Regions from separate parts of the Leuconostoc sp. C5 genome, predicted to be linked through region 3. Evidence: riboswitches for the same ligand, from Rfam matches in the RefSeq annotation. Region 3 holds a riboswitch; each other region holds the start of a gene.
The links. Region 3 has a riboswitch for FMN ahead of RHP56_RS06230 (ECF transporter S component). Riboswitches for the same ligand answer to the same signal wherever they lie in the genome.
Positions count from the first base shown of each region.

Region 1 (5,582 bases), on a different replicon from region 3:
CATTGGTTAGTATATCAATTTTTATAATCGCAATCGTATCTCAAATGGCGCCTAATTAACTGAATAAAAATAGTCCCATTTATTGACTTCTGAGCATAACAGCTGATAAGCGAATTCCAATGACTAGTATTATTGGATCTTTTGTGTATACTTTTTATAAGAATCAGTTTATTAAAATAGGAATATTTTAAAAATGGTGAAGAAAGAGATGGGCAGATTCAAATGAAAAAAGTTTATTTTTTGTGTACGGGAAATTCGTGCCGTAGTCAAATGGCAGAAGGATATGCCAAACAAATATTGCCAGCTAATAATTTTAAAATTGAAAGTGCGGGAGTTGAATCTCATGGGCTAAACCCAATGGTAATCAAAGTTATGGCTGAAGATGGAGTTGATATTAGTAAACAGTATTCAAAATTAATTGATTTACAATATTTTAATACGGCAGATGTCATTATTACTTTATGTGGTGATGCGAAAGATAAGTGCCCAATGATTCCAGCACAAACTAAAAGCCTGCACTGGCCTTTATCGGATCCAGCACAAACAAAGGGAACTATTGAGGAACAACTACAAGAATTCAGGAATATTCGAGATCAAATTAAAGCATTAATTACCGAATTAAAATAGTATACAGTAAAATTGGAGTGCATGGAAATATATTCAATGATAAAAAGGAAAAAATGTTCAAAAAAATTTCAACGTTTATTAGTATAAGAGCAGAACAATATGCTGCGATTAAATTTGTTGGTTATTTGTCAACAAATGATGAAGCCGGGTTCGTAGAAATTTTATCTAATTTAGAATAAAAAAAAAACAGTGATTACTAAATAAAGTGATTACTAAATAAAGTGATTACTGCTTTTTTTTTGTGTATAATATCATGTTATAATAATAAGTGGTTGTTTGGTGGTAGCCGCTGAAAGGTGGTGGTGCTTATGGTTTATCTGTATGTGCCTCTGTCTAGAAGGGTGGCACAATGTCAGGTTACGAAGTAGCTATGATTGTGTTAGGCTCATTGAGTTTAATGCTATCAGGTTTGGCATTTGTTGTTGTATTGATTAGGAACATTAAAAAATAATCAATAAAAAACAACCACATGAATTTAGCCGTTCTCGGGTTGTTTCTTTGTTGAAATGAATTAAGGCGGTTATCTAATGACGACCATGGGGCTAGTTTGAGCTAGCCCTTTTTATTTATACTTATATTATACCAGATGACAAGCATTTCTGCACATTGTTGCTTAACACTATCAGTAAACACTATTATGGAACATTCAGATGAAAATTATTAGGCCAATTCAAGTTAATATAACGTGTCTTACCCAAAGTTGCCGTTATAGCAACCGTTCTCGCTCGTTGCGAAATTACCCTTGTGAATTTTGATCTCCTGCCCTTTTTCGACAGTTTACGAAGTCAATTTTAGGCTTTTTTAAAAATCTATACCAATTATGAATTTTGTCTTTTTTCCTTAGCTGTGTATGTTTTCATGTACATATCAAGCATTGTTTTTTGTTCAGAATCTAGCACTGTTTCTAACTTATCCAACATATTGATGATTAGATCATCTTGGGTATCAAAATTTAAAGTATTCTGTAATGCGTTAATTCTATTGACGGTGTGGCGTTGTATGCGAATAGTGCTGTATGTTTTGTTTTTTCTTGGTCTACCGATTTTAGGGTTTGGTGTTGTATTATAAGGCTTTGGTGTATTTTCAAGAGTTGCTGTAGTTGAAAAAGTTTTTTTAGGCTCTGATATGTGTGTTTCCTCCACCTTTTTAAAAGATTTTTTACGGTTGGGATCCTTATTGAACTCTAGTTTTGCCATAATTAATTTTGGTGTGTCCTTTCTATAATTTCATCTGTTAAATCAGAATAAATACGGTGAACTTTAATATCGTGAAAATCATTTTGCGCTGTCATCTGTTGTTCGGAGATGCCTTGACGATCATATCGTTTTAATCTTTCCATATGTTTTATGATGACATTAAACAGTGTTTCTTCACCAAATATTTTCTTTGCGTCATCTATGATTTGGTTATCTAATCCGACATTGTTTTTTAGTAATACTGGTAGAATACCCGCAATGTCAAAATCAACATCTTTATATGTGTTGTAGAAAGTTTGTAAATACTCCCAGAATGCTTCTGCTCCGTCTAAAGAACGTTGTTGTGTCTGTAAAACAATGATGACATAATCAGATGAATATAGAGCTGTGTCAGTATAAATTGATAATGTTGGTGGTACATCAAATATAATGTAGTCGAAATCGTCTTCAATTTTAGAAAGTTGATCTTGAAAAAAACTAATTCTTTTCTTTTTATAATCTGGTTTGTTTGGTAAGAATTTAAGTTCTAGAAAGTCAGGATAATTAACAAAATCTTTGTGCGAAGGCAAAAGATATAAATTGTCCATTATTTCAACTAACGAATTTTTTATAGTATTTTCTTGAAGTGCAACCATCATGGTGTTTTCAATTGGTAATTCTATACCGTTTTGAAGTCCGTATGTTCTACGTAATAATTGTGTTGAATTTGCTTGTGGATCTAAGTCACATACTAAAGTCTTGTATCCCTTTTTGGCCAATTCGTATGCTACCATTACTGAATTGGTAGTCTTACCAACTCCACCTTTAAAGTTTCCAAATAACAATTTTGTAGTCATAAATATTTATCTCCTCAAGAAATTAAGTTATTTTTAAAAACATTACTATTTGACTATTTGACTATTTGACTATTTGACTATATTTCTATTATACTATTGTACTACATAAAGTATGTGTAGTAAACGCTTGTTAATCAATATTTAAAGTTTTACTTAACACTATAGTACTACTGTACTACATTACTATATTACTATAATACTATTTTACTACAAAAAGTATGCAAAAAAATACTACAAATTCAAAAGTGGTTGTTGACAATAAATTTCAAAACATTTAATATCAACGGTATAGATTTAAAGATTATTTTTAATTACCAAAAATAAATTTTTGCATAAAGAAAAGCCACCAAGAACGCCAATTCTTGATAGCTACATACATCTTTTGTATTTGATTAATGTAGTTATATTATACAACACACCCTTTGTGTTGTAAATGTGGGTGATTTCAAAAAGAGTGAAGCCAAACACTTTAAGGGGTATGGTTGATATGACAGGTAGGGGGTAGTTGTGTTTCTTGCAACTAGGTAGAGCCAAAATGCTATATCAGGTATACGAAAAAATAGACAAGTGCCATTTTCCCAGACACTACTGTACAAAAATATGTGGGTGCTACACAAACAATCCATACTGGGCGTGTAGTAGGGTGAGAGCGACCATTAACGGCTCGGCAGGTAAAACGGTGTTCAAGGACACAGAGCTTGTAATTAAGCTGTATCGTGACAAAGAGAATAAGTATAGTGATACAGCGCCAATAAGGGCGTTTTTTTATTGGTTCAATGACTAATTAATTGATTAAAGCAAGTGGGTAAAACCAAAGCTTGTATGGATAAGGTGACGGACGACTGAACGATCGGTCAAGTGTTTGTTTGATTAAAGTTTTTTTCTTCCTAAAAACAAGGGAAAAACTATCTTCGGCTCTAAACTTCCCTCACTCTCAATCAAGCATTTGTGACTTGCTTGTGTCAACAATTTCCTTTAGTTTTCTCTATTGATTTAGATTTAAAGACAATAAAAAAAAGCCACAATCATAATAATAACCACGGGCGAGCTTAACTGTTGTGGTGGCGGTTGGCTGTTGCGCGGTTTCCGTGTTTGGTGGCAGATTTTTAGAATGATTTAAGATATATTTTTTGATCATCCATATATTTTGTTGTTATGCTGTTGGCATATATGAATGGATTTTGAATGATTTTATCTTCTTCACAACAATCTATATTATTTTTCATGTAGTAGTATTTGAGATAGTTTTTATACGATTTTTTAAGGCTTCATGGCTGATTTCAAATTCTTTGCAGGTTTGATTAAATTTAAAACCATTATTTATGTATTGATTCAAAGCATTATCATTGATTAAAAGTTGACTAGCTAATGTATTGGCTTCTTGTTCTTTGATTGTATCTTCTGCTGAATAATCATTGCCTATAATTAAAGATGAATAGGTTTCGTTTTTTGTATTACTGTGTAGTTGAATGTGTGATAATTCGTGCAGAATTGTAAAATGTTGTCTGCTTGCAATTGAAGTATCATTATAATAGACCATGGATAAATATTTGTTGATAATTGTTAAAGGTAGATTGTAAAATTAAACCGAACACTTGAATAAAAAAGCCGCAGCGCCTTTAATGGTAATTGTCTAAAACAACCATAAAGGAACTGCGACTCATGACTAGTTTATCATCTCAAGAACGCACTGTCATTCAAACTTTACTCGAATTGAATTATTCTGTTCGGGAACAAAAACCCCGATATGCTTAAAAGCACATCGGGGTCTATTTTTTAGATTAATTTAAAAAAGCCAGCAAAAGGCGCAAATTATGCGCTCAAAAACTAGTTATTTTTAAATCTTCTCCCATCCAGACTTTAACTGTCGGTCACAGATTTTCACTGTGTCAGCTATGTAAAATTACATAGGTCACGGACTTACGCATTTAATAATACGATTACCGTCGGTCGGGAATTACACCCTGCCCCGAAGATTATTTATTAATAAAGTTAATGCTAACGTTAAAATCTTATTTTGTCAAATATTAACTTCTTTTGTAAACAACGGTTAGAGTCAAATTAAATCACTTAATTCTTCAATATATCGACTATGAGCGTAACATGATTAAATAGTTAAGATAATTACACTCTTCAGAATGCTAATATTATTCATAATTACTAAAAAGTGCTAGAATTTGAGATGAGGAGTGATCATTCATATCTTGTAATTTCAATTTTCAGTAAGTACACTACTAAAAATATAGAGGAAAATTAAAATGGAACAGTCCAATAAAAAATATTTCTTTGATGAGCCAGCTTTTGATCTACATGATGGCGGATATGTACCTCTCATAGTAAATAATGCCCCGGAAATGCCTTTAAATATACCACCTATTTTAAAAGCAGATAGAGAGTCTAACAATGATATCTACTATACCGTCACTGCAAAATCAGGGAAATCGCAAATATTGCCAGGGGAAAAGACACAGACATGGGGTTATAATGCTAATTTTTTAGGTAAGACTATTATATTTCACCGCGGTCAAAAAAATCATATCACTTTGAAGAATGACCTGCCAGAATTAACTACTTTTCATTGGCATGGAGCTGATGTTAGTGGCCCTTATGTTGATGGGGGTTGTCACGCGCCTGTTTACCCAGGGGAAATCAAACATATTAATTTTACGTTGAATCAGCCCGCTGCGACATTATGGTTGCATGCTCACCCGTGTCCATCCACAGCAGAACAGGTGTGGCAAGGATTAGCTACAATGGTTATTGTTCAAGATGAGCATGAATCTCAATTATCAATACCAAGAAATTATGGAGTAGATGATATTCCAATTATTTTACAAGATAGACATTTTCACAAAGATAATCAGTTTGATTATCGTGCCGATTATGATCCTGATGGTGTTGCAGGTCCCACGGCTGTTATCAA
Region 1 is NZ_CP134352.1:4,156-9,737, forward strand. Features, by position in the region: gene arsC (arsenate reductase (thioredoxin)) at 223-627, shown strand; gene RHP56_RS10250 (hypothetical protein) at 681-806, shown strand; gene RHP56_RS10255 (hypothetical protein) at 1,446-1,823, opposite strand; gene RHP56_RS10260 (ParA family protein) at 1,826-2,659, opposite strand; gene RHP56_RS10265 (ImmA/IrrE family metallo-endopeptidase) at 3,882-4,199, opposite strand; FMN riboswitch at 4,497-4,640, opposite strand; gene RHP56_RS10270 (multicopper oxidase family protein) at 4,918-5,582, shown strand, end outside.
Region 1: it holds a riboswitch for FMN, as region 3 does, so the genes downstream of both, RHP56_RS10265 (ImmA/IrrE family metallo-endopeptidase) here and RHP56_RS06230 (ECF transporter S component) in region 3, are expected to answer to the same signal.

Region 2 (5,582 bases), 420 kb from region 3:
ATTTTTTTATTTGTTTGATCAATTAACTTAGCTTTATAAATCATTTTTATTTACCTTCTTAATGTCAATCACAGCTTGTGATTAAATTTTTCCTTTTTTGTTTGCATATATTGTTCATTCTTATCATTAATGCCCGTAATTAAGGGTACCTGTTCAATAACCTCAATACCTTCGTCAATTAACGACTGTACTTTATCCGGATTATTCGTTAATAAGCGAATTTTGGTTAATCCTGATATTTTCAAAATTTTGGCAGCCTTTTTATAGTCCCGTTCATCCGGCAAATGCCCTAAGTGAACATTCGCATCATACGTATCAAACTTATTTTCTTGCAACACATAACTTTTTAGTTTTTCATGAAGTCCAATACCACGACCTTCTTGACGAAGATAAACAAGAGCCCCACCTTGCTTATTTATTGTTTTGAGCGCTTCTCTCAGTTGAGGACCGCATTCACAACGTTGTGAACCAAATATTTCGCCGGTTAAACACTCGGAGTGTAAGCGAACTAAGGGAATTTGATCAAAACTTCGACTGCTTTGAATAAGCAAATCAGATTTTTCTTCATCATTCACGCTAAACTCCGTCAAATGAAAATCACCGTATTGAGTTGGTAAATATACCGTTGGTCCCTCGTCAATACCTGCTTGTTTTTGGTCTTCTCGGTAATTAATTAGATCCTGCATTGATAATTGAAATATATCGTGTTTTTTCGCTAATTCTTTAAGTTCTTTTTCTCGAGCCATTGTTCCGTCTTGTGCCAAAATTTCTATTATATACGCCACAGGCGGCACACCAGCTATTTTAGCTAACTCAACAGCCCCTTCTGTATGTCCCTGTCTTGTCAGTACGCCACCATCTTCAGCGACTAATGGGAAAATATGACCAGGCGTCTCAAAGTCAACAGATGTTGTACTTAGATTAGCTAAATTTTTGATTGTGGCAGCACGTTCATACGCAGAAACACCCGTCGTGCTGTCAATATGATCAACGCTCACAGTGAACTTTGTCCCAAATTTTTCAGAATTATGCGTCGTCATTTGGTCTAACCCGAGTTCATCAGCACGAGATTTAGTGATTGGTACAGCTAGAACACCCCTTGCAATTGAAAGGGCTTCATTGACCGTAGCTGCCGTCACAAATGATGCTAAACCGACCAAATCTCCTTCATGTTCTCTTTTTTTGTCATCGCTCAAAATAATCAGCTTACCCTTTTTCAACTCTTTAACTGCTGTTTTAACTTTTTCTGTAGTACTTGTCATTATTACTTTCCTTTCATTAAATATTTCGCCAAAATATCGGTTTCAACATTTACCAAATCTCGTTCATGCAATAATCCCAAAGTTGTCTTGGTTAATGTAAGTGGTATTAGACCAACTTGAAATACATCTTCTCTCGCTTGAACAATGGTTAGGCTCACACCTGAAATAGTAACTGAACCTTTATTGACGATTTGATTTATTTGTTGACGGTCTGCTAATTTAAAAGTTAACAATGTGGTTTCTTCACTGTACTCTTTTTTGACTACTTCAGCTGTCTGATCTACATGACCTAGAACAAAGTGACCATCAAATCGGTTGGAAACTAAAAGTGCTTTCTCCAAGTTTACTTTTTGCCCAACTTGATAGAATTTAACAATGGTCGTTTCAAAAGTCGGTACCATAATATCGAATTCAGCATAATTTGATTCTAGCTGATTAATTGTTAAACAAACGCCATCAACCATAATGCTATCGCCTACTCTGCTATCAGAAAAATAGTCCTCGGATGCAGCAATTTTTAAGCGCATTTCTTTGTCATTACGCTGATAAATGCTTATTAAACGACCAACTTCTTGTGTAATACCTGTAAACATTATTGCGTTCCCCCTTGATGATTGATATAGACTTTTTTGACAGCATTGCCAACTTGCACTTCATTTTTAGGCTTTTGGCTAACAGATATTCCTTTCAGACTATCTTTAGATAATACTTTATCTGTTGTATAAATTAGCATTTCTTGCCACAAGTTTTCTTTCAAAAATGAGTGAATCAAACTTGGTCCGCCTTCAACCATCACAGATTGAATATTTTGTTTGGCTAAATCTATTAATATATCTTTAAGCGCACCAGACATTAATTTGACATAAGAATGCTGTTTTGAAAATAGAACATTTTCCGTATATATCAGCCAATTATTTGAAAAATCAAAGTTCGTATTTTGCAACCGTCCACGACGATCAATAACAACTCTCAATGGTTGTTTATGACTGATATTGATGTGCCGTACAGTTAACATTGGTTGATCTGTGATCATGGTCTCGCTGCCAATCATTATTGCACTTCTAGTTGCACGCTCTCGGTGTACATCAGCATCAGCTAGCTCATCAGTCAGTTTTTTTCGTTTTCCAAATTTTTCAGCAACAAATCCGTTTTGAGACATGGCAAGTTTCAACTGAACATATGGTAGTCGTGTGGTATAAAAATAATGAAATGCAGGGTTGATCTCTTTATTTTCAACTGTATTCAAAACATCGACAGTGATACCAGCTGATCTTAGCATTTTAATTCCTGTTCCATTTGTTGACGGATTCGGATCAATGCTACCAACAACCACACGCTTCAGTCCCCAATTTTGAATTTGAACTGCACAAGAGCCTACTTTCCCCTGCGTGGAACACGGCTCCAAAGTGACATAAAGCGTAGCACCTAAAATGTCGGTCTTGTTTTTGACACGATTAAAAGCATTTATTTCAGCATGCGCTTCACCAAACTTTTCATGATATCCTGTCGCGATAACCTGACCATCTTTAACAATTACTGCACCAACCCTAGGATTTTCAAAAGTTTGATACGGCATTGCTCGAATTGCCTCATCTGCAGCGAGCTTCATCCATGTTAAATCATTCATACTTACCTCCTGAATTTTTCAGGACAAAAAACCCGATGCGTTAAAAATACACATCGGGTTTATAGTAGTTTAGATTAATTCAAAAAACCTAGACAATATAAAAAAAGCATCGTCTAAACTATTTCAAATCTTCTCCCATCCAGACTTTAACTGTCGGTCACAGAATTTCACTGTGTCAACCGCGAAAATATCGCGGGTCACGGACTGAGGTTATTCACCATCACCGTCGGTCGGGAATTACACCCTGCCCCGAAGATTAATTTATTTAACAAAACTAATTTATCATTAGAATTCTACAATGTCAATCAAAAATATTTTTTACGCTTTTTAATTCTTATTCTGTAGACAGCAAAAAAGTAAAAAGTCGCCCTAAACACCCTTTTTACTCATTTTTTTCTCTCACTAACGGGCATGATGCACATCTTAGTGCACCGTCTAATAGTGAATGCCATGTAAACACGATAGGGATGACCGTATAACCTTCATTTTTTAAAGCCTCTTGCAACGCTGTATGTCTTTTTTGCACAATAACTTTTTTAGGCCCAATAACTAAAACATTCCCACCCATCTCTTTTCTGGTTTTTGCATCAATATCAATAAATTTATAATCGACCAGTTCTTTCGGTAAGTCTTTTAAGACAGGTTTATGGATAATAGCAGTTTTTGGACCAATAATGGTCATACAACAATCCAAGTGCAAAATTGCATCATCATTCAAATACACTGGTACTACTTTCCACGGTCTATCGACAATCTCATTCTCAAAATCCTTGTCTAAAATACTTTGTAGCCATTTTGCACCAGCTTCATTACTAGCATATTTACCAATGCCGACGAATACATAAGGATAGTTAACGATAACGTCACCACCCTCCAGATATATTTTATCCTTTTGATTTAACGTGTGCACCTGATTCTTATTGTTAATAGCTGCAACAATTCTTTGATACCCACGTCGTTCAATTTTTCGCATTTCAATTTGAACATTTCCTTCAATAAAATGTTCTCCAACGCTCATAGCACTATCTCGTGCATACATTTGCCCCATTCCATAGGGATCTAGCTTTGTTGGGGTTACCGAATCAACATGGTGTACCTTGACACCATGTGTTTCCAAAATTCGTTGGAATTCTGCTAATTCTCGTTGAAATTTTTTAGCAAGGAAACTCGGAACTTTTTTACCTCGCAAAAGAGTATAAATATGTTTTGTCATAAATTGTTTCCATTTTGCAGTATGTTCTTCCTGCTCTATTTCATGCGTATCTGGAAAATATAGCTTTGTTGCATCCCCAATAATGACTTCTTTTAATGGATCATATTCGTTATAAACATTGATTTTCATTTGATTTCCCCTTTTTCTTTTAAGCATACACAAACTCTAAATGTACAAACTCATAACATGCTTTAAGTTCTTCTAAAATACGGACTTTTTTATCACGTAACAATACTGTCCCAATTTCGTCATCGACAACATCAATCATCACCTTAACTGAAAAATACATGCCCGTTTTATAAATATGACAGCCAGTTAATATGACTTCTTTTCCAAAGTGTTTTCTAAGGCATGCTTCAAATTCATTCTGAATGTTTTCATCAATTAACCGGCCGCCACAGATTTCAATGAATGCATTTTTTAGTACTTTAACCGGCGTTGTAATTGAAAATAAGACTAGTATTACCGTCACAAAGAAATCACCCGTGTATAGCAAGAACCCTAGGATTGAATTTTTTGGAATCAATAAAACTAGAAAGGCTGCTAACCCAATCCCCCCACACATGATTGAATCAATTCGCGTACTTTTGGATTCTGCAGATAGCATCGTACTAGCACGACCAATTTTTTGATTTTGCCGACTATAAAACAAAGATATCGTTAAACATAATATGACCATAATGATTTCATATGGAATTATCGGCGTTAAGTTTAATACATCCCCTTTATGGTAAACGAAATATTGATATGCTTTTTGACTTACTTGAATAGTGGAGGTCGTTAACAAAATCAGTGTCATCATTGATTTAAAAGCAGCATACATTGGTTCAAACATGAAGTGACCATTTGGAAAACGCTCACTTGTTCTGGCACTATACTTTGAAATCGTAATTGCAGCGATTCCAGAAACCAGTGTCATTATTGTAAAGTAACTATCTACGAACAACGCTTGAATCTGGGTAATATAATAAACAACAATTCCCAAACTGCCCATCAGCAAATTCATCGCAAGTCCGACCATAAATGCACGTTGCTCAATCTTTTTTTGAGTCATAATATTTTTCCGTATTAATTTAATTGTTTTCTCGCTTCGCGAACTGCCTATGCACTTCTACACAATTGCTGACTATTTTAAAATTGAATCTTATATAATTGAATTAGGATTCGATACCTCTTTCCGCGCATTTGATTAACTAAAGTAATTACCTTAGTTAATCACTTTACAGTAATTCACTTAACCTGTCAATAGATTTTAGATGCAACATGTATTTAAAATGATATAAAGAACACTCAAAAAAGCATTATTCTATCAAAATAATGCTTACAAGAAAAATATTTTTAATTCGTTAGCTAATTTACTTTAACTGAAAAACGATCAGCAAAACTTTGAAGTTTTGCATCAACCAACTCGGCCACTAAACGAGCGTCATGAATAGCAGTGATAACCAAATTAGCACCAGTATTAGCATCACCCGCTACC
Region 2 is NZ_CP134351.1:806,480-812,061, reverse strand. Features, by position in the region: gene ribH (6,7-dimethyl-8-ribityllumazine synthase) at 1-44, opposite strand, end outside; gene RHP56_RS04080 (bifunctional 3,4-dihydroxy-2-butanone-4-phosphate synthase/GTP cyclohydrolase II) at 69-1,262, opposite strand; gene RHP56_RS04075 (riboflavin synthase) at 1,265-1,855, opposite strand; gene ribD (bifunctional diaminohydroxyphosphoribosylaminopyrimidine deaminase/5-amino-6-(5-phosphoribosylamino)uracil reductase RibD) at 1,855-2,889, opposite strand; FMN riboswitch at 3,013-3,150, opposite strand; gene RHP56_RS04065 (dimethylarginine dimethylaminohydrolase family protein) at 3,272-4,231, opposite strand; gene RHP56_RS04060 (cation transporter) at 4,251-5,156, opposite strand; gene RHP56_RS04055 (glutamate synthase subunit beta) at 5,453-5,582, opposite strand, start outside.
Region 2: it holds a riboswitch for FMN, as region 3 does, so the genes downstream of both, ribD (bifunctional diaminohydroxyphosphoribosylaminopyrimidine deaminase/5-amino-6-(5-phosphoribosylamino)uracil reductase RibD) here and RHP56_RS06230 (ECF transporter S component) in region 3, are expected to answer to the same signal.

Region 3 (5,582 bases):
TGGTGCTTGATCAAGTTGATCATATTGTTATCTTGTCGTGGTTGAATCAACTCAGAGATCTAGGAAAATCCAATAGTTCAGTGATTAGAATGGTTACGACATTGCGTAACTTTTTTGGCTATTTAGTGCGAGAAAAAGTCGTCGCTCATAATCCAATGAATGATGTTCGCCCACCCAAAAAAGCAGAGCACCTACCAGCAGTTTTGAGCATAGAGGAAATTGACCGTTTATTACAAGCACCGATAGAAGATACACCACTTGGTCTTCGAAATAGAACATTGCTAGAAGTGATGTACGCAACTGGTTTGCGTGTCAGTGAATTGGTTAATTTAAAAATGAGTGACCTTCATTTGCAATTGGGACTGATTCAAACACTTGGAAAAGGTGACAAAGAACGTATTATTCCAATTGGTGAAATTGCGATTGATTGGCTGACTCGATATTTTAATGAAAGCCGTATCGTTTTACTTAAAGACAAAGAGTCTCCTTATGTTTTCTTAAACGATCGTGGAAATCAAATTTCACGACAGGGAATATGGAAGATTATAAAAAAGTTGGTAACAACTGCTGGAATAACTAAAGATGTTTCTCCCCATACACTTCGTCATTCTTTTGCTACCCATATTTTAGAGAACGGTGCTGATTTGCGTATAGTTCAAGAATTATTGGGGCATGCGGACATTTCGACAACACAAATTTATACCCATATTTCGAAAAAAAGACTTAGTGAAGTGTATGATGAATACCACCCCAGAGCGTAAAAATTATGTTGACACAATCAAGACAATCAGATGAAAAAACAATTATGGGTATTTTATCGTTGCTGCCAGGGCTACGTGAAATATCTCATTTAAATGCGGAAATAGCATGGTATCATGATAATGAAGCAAGATCTTTATATGTTTGGCAAAAAGAGTCTCAAGGACAAGTACTTGGTGTTCTAGGTGTTGAGATTTATAATAATAATATTGCTATAATTCGTCATGTTGCCTTAACCCCAGAGTCACGCAGTGTCAGAAACTACTTCGACATGATTTCTGATTATCAAGAGCAACATTCTGAAGCCTTCTTAATGGGTACCTTGGATAATCAAAAGTTAATTAACAAATGGAGAAAAGCAACATCGCGAAAAACGGTCTAACAATTAAATTAAGTGATTTTGAAGGGCCAATCGATCTGTTATTACACTTAATTAAGAAATCCGAGATGAATATTTTTGATTTGAAAATTGCTGACATTACATCTCAGTATTTAGATTTTATTCATGCACAACAGGCTATGCAGCTTGATGTAGCAAGTGAATATTTAGTGATGGCTGCTACTTTAGTTAAGATAAAGTCCGCTGATTTGTTACCAGAAGAAGAGCCAGATGATTATGCCGTAGATGAAGAGTATGCGGATCCACGTGAAGAGCTGATGCTACAATTATTGACCTACAAACAATTTCAAGTGGCAAGCGAATCTTTGCGTGAACGTGAACAATTAAAACAACAATCCTTTCCACGTACTCAAATGAAGGCTCCTGATAATTTGGAACATCCCATAACTTTAGCTCCTGGTTTATCGTTAGGGGATTTACAAACAGCATTTGCTCAACTATTGCGGCGAAAAAAGCAGGAAAAACCCATCAGAAGGCATGTTACTGCGGAAACATATTCTCTTGAGGAAGCTGTTAACAACATCAATAAACATTTCTTACAGCATCAAACGGGGGATATGATTCCATTTGCTTCTTTTTTTGATGATATTTACGAGCGGGAGCATTTGGTAGTCACCTTTTTGGCGTTATTAGAAATGGCCAAAGATAAAAGATTAAAATTACACCAAGAGCACCAACAACAAGAAATTTATGTAGAAATTGAGGCGTTTGGCGAAGATGAATAATTTAAGTCAAATAGAAGCACTATTGTTTGTATCTGGCGATGAAGGCATTTCCGTGAAAAATATGAGCATTATCACTGGATTTGATCGTTCAGCAATACAAGGATTGCTTGAAGAACTTGTGTTAAAGTATGATACTGATTTAAGTAGTGCATTACAAATTCGTAAAAGTGACGATGTGTATCGCCTAGTGACTAAACCGGAACTTGGTGGCACAGTAAAACAGTATTTTGATTCACCTGTAAATGCAACATTATCGCAAGCACAACTCGAAACACTAGTTATTGTCGCTTATAAGCAACCAATTACACGTGTTGAAATTGATACAATTCGTGGTGTGCAATCCTCAGGAACTTTACAGAAGCTAGCATTACGGCAACTAGTCCACGAAGTTGGCAGAAAAGACGAACCAGGACGTCCCATCATGTTTGGTACCACCGATGAATTTTTGGACTATTTTGGTTTGAAAAGTATTGAAGAATTACCTCTGTTACCTGATTTTAATATGTTAGATTTAAGTGATGATATTGATGGCGAACTATTTACGAGTGCATTTGATGTACATCAATCAGAAAGTGAAAAAGAAAATGTCTGAAGAAGCACAGAGACTGCAAAAAATTATTGCCCAAGCGGGTCTAGCGTCCCGACGGGGCGCAGAAGAATTGATCATCAATGGGCGTGTCCAAGTTAATGGGCAAACTGTTACCGAATTAGGTACGAAAGTTACTGCAAATGATAAAGTACAGGTCGACGGTGCGCCAATTGAAGGGCGTGAGAAGTTAGTTTATTACCTGTTAAATAAGCCTCGTGGAGTTGTGACAACCAATGATGATGAAAAAGGTCGTCGTACGGTATTGGATATTTTAGAGGATGTGGATCAACGTGTTTATCCAGTTGGCCGTCTAGATTATGATACAACTGGTGTTTTGTTATTAACAAATGATGGTGTAGTGGCTAATCAATTAATGCATCCTAAAACTAAAGTCGATAAGACTTATGTTGCAAAGGTTGAAGGCATTGCAACCGAAGAAAAGCTAGCTCCTTTGAAACGTGGAGTGGTCCTAAAAGGACGTAAAACTGCGCCAGCTCGTGTTTCCATTGAAAGAATTGAGCCGACAAAAAGAACAAGTATGGTCCGTCTAACTATTCATGAAGGCCGTAATCATCAGGTCAAAAACATGCTCGCAAAGGTTGGCCTACCAGTGCAAAAGCTTAAGCGTGAGCAGTATGCCTTTTTTGATGTCACTGGTCTACAGCCGGGCGAGTATCGTAAATTAACAAGCGTAGAGATCAAACGCTTAAAGGCACAAGATTACAAATTGTTGCGTCGTAAGTAACACCGTGATACAATAAAATCAAATTTAATAATAACTTCAGGGTCGGGTGTAAGTCCCAACCGGCGGTGAGACATGAATTTTCATGGTAAGCCCGCGACCTGCTTTTGCAGCTGATCTGGTCAAAATCCAGAGCCGACCGTAAAGTCGGGTATAAAGAAGTCTAAAAAAGAAAGTGAAAGCTGCATTTTTTGTTGTACCCTGACAAAATCTGTGGTTTTTTGTTTGCATCTACTGGTGAGGTGAGCAAACAAGAGGAAAGAATTATGTCAATTATTCCTGTAACGCGAGTGCAACGTACTACATTAATTGCAATACTAAGCGCTATTTCATTTGGTTTGATGCTGTTTCCCCAAGTGCCAATCATTCCTAGTGCCGATTTTTTGAAACTAGATTTTTCAATCGTACCAGTTGTCATTGGCTTATATTGGTTAAATTATTCTGCTTCACTGTGGGTCATTTTAATTCGTACCTTGCTAAAGTTAATTTTGGCAAATGAGGGGGTTAACACTTATTTAGGACTACCGGTTAATTTACTGGTTGTTTTGGCCTTTATCACAGTCTTAAAAATTACAATGCCCAACCTTGAGCAGTATAGTAATTGGCAAAAAAAAATCCTGCCGTTAATAAGCAGCACGTTTGTCATGACAATTGTTGCGATTGTCATCAATTGGTTTGTAGCTATACCTTTGTATGCGAGGTTTGCTAATTTCGACATTGCTAAATTCATTGGTTTAAAAAACTATTTTATCGGTATGGTATTACCGTTCAATCTTATCGAGGGTATTATATGGTTTGTCGTGAGTATGATCATATTAAGGGCAATACAGCCGCTCCAGAGAAGGTTTCATTCTTAACAAAACATTATGAGCAAAGTCGGTGTTGGTGTGGTAAAATTTTATGTGAACCAATAAAATGGAGGTCGTTTCTATGAACGATTTTGACCCAAACAACATGAGCCGCTCAAAGCGGCCCAAAAAAGATAAACTCGAACCAAAATTTTCCCGAAAGTCAGATTCAAAATCCCCAAATAAAGGATTTCGTGTTCTGCTTGTTGTATTAGCGCTTGCAGTTATATCTTTTGTACCTGTGTATGGCATGATTGCTAATCAAAAATCATCAAAGCCACAAACGGCTGTTTCTTCAAGTACAAAGCGTTCATCAACTACTAAATCTACGTCTTCTGAGTCTTCTGAATCATCATCTTCCGAGTCAAGTGCATCAAGTTCTTCTGAAGAAGAATCAGTAAGTAGCAGTGAAGCTGCTTCAAGTGAGGAATCTGCTAGTTCATCTTCTACTGAGACGGCTGAATCAAGTTCAGCATCAAGTAGTTCCACAACCACTACTGCAGTTTTGGGTGCTAGTCAAACGTTGTATAATTTTGCAGTTACACACGGGATGACAACTAGCCAAGTTATTGCATTAAATCCAGGGTTAACAGTTGATAATTACACACAGTATGCTGGTACTGCACTAAACATTCAGTAAGAGGACTTTTTATTATTATGACGAATTTTCAAGTTGCCATTGATGGCCCAGCTTCTGCCGGTAAGTCTACTATTGCCAAAATTTTAGCAACAAAGCTAAATTATGTGTATGTTGACACAGGTGCAATGTACAGAACAATAACTTTAGCTGCAAAAAAGAACGGCATTGCTTATAATGATGAAGAAAAAATAAAAAACTTATTGTCACAAACGGAAATACGCTTTGAACCTAGTACACCAGTTCAACGTGTATTTTTGAATGATACCGATGTCACGGAGGAAATTCGTTCCGCTGAAGTGACAAACAATGTGTCTGTAGTGGCTTCCTTTGCGGATGTACGTTCTAATTTAGTCAATCGTCAACGTGAAATAGCTAATAACAACAGTGTGATTATGGACGGCCGCGATATCGGCACAACTGTGTTACCAGAAGCAGATGTCAAAATTTTTCTTGTAGCAAGTGTTGATGAACGTGCCCAACGACGTTATAAAGAAAATGTTGCTAAAGGGATGACTACTGATCTCGAAACATTGAAGCGCGAAATTGAAGCGCGAGATTACAAAGATTCTCATCGTCAAATTAGTCCATTAACACAAGCGAAGGACGCTATTTTAGTGGATACAACGGGACAAAGTATTGACGATGTTGTGGCTAAAATAGCCAACATTATCGAAAATAATATTAGTTTCTAATTTACACGGTTAAACCGTGTTTTTTACTATACAAGAACTAAAATATTTGGTACACTATATTCATAGTGTAAATTGTAGGAGGACGTTTGACGTCATGAGTGAAACAAACAACGAGCTTTTAGCAGCTCTCGAGAGTGCAGATCAAATTAAGGTAGGAGATGTCGTTACGGGCGAAGTACTAGCCGTT
Region 3 is NZ_CP134351.1:1,225,812-1,231,393, reverse strand. Features, by position in the region: gene xerD (site-specific tyrosine recombinase XerD) at 1-761, shown strand, start outside; gene RHP56_RS06250 (hypothetical protein) at 767-1,141, shown strand; gene RHP56_RS06245 (segregation and condensation protein A) at 1,108-1,884, shown strand; gene scpB (SMC-Scp complex subunit ScpB) at 1,877-2,476, shown strand; gene RHP56_RS06235 (pseudouridine synthase) at 2,469-3,218, shown strand; FMN riboswitch at 3,247-3,383, shown strand; gene RHP56_RS06230 (ECF transporter S component) at 3,482-4,072, shown strand; gene RHP56_RS06225 (hypothetical protein) at 4,146-4,703, shown strand; gene cmk ((d)CMP kinase) at 4,718-5,395, shown strand; gene rpsA (30S ribosomal protein S1) at 5,490-5,582, shown strand, end outside.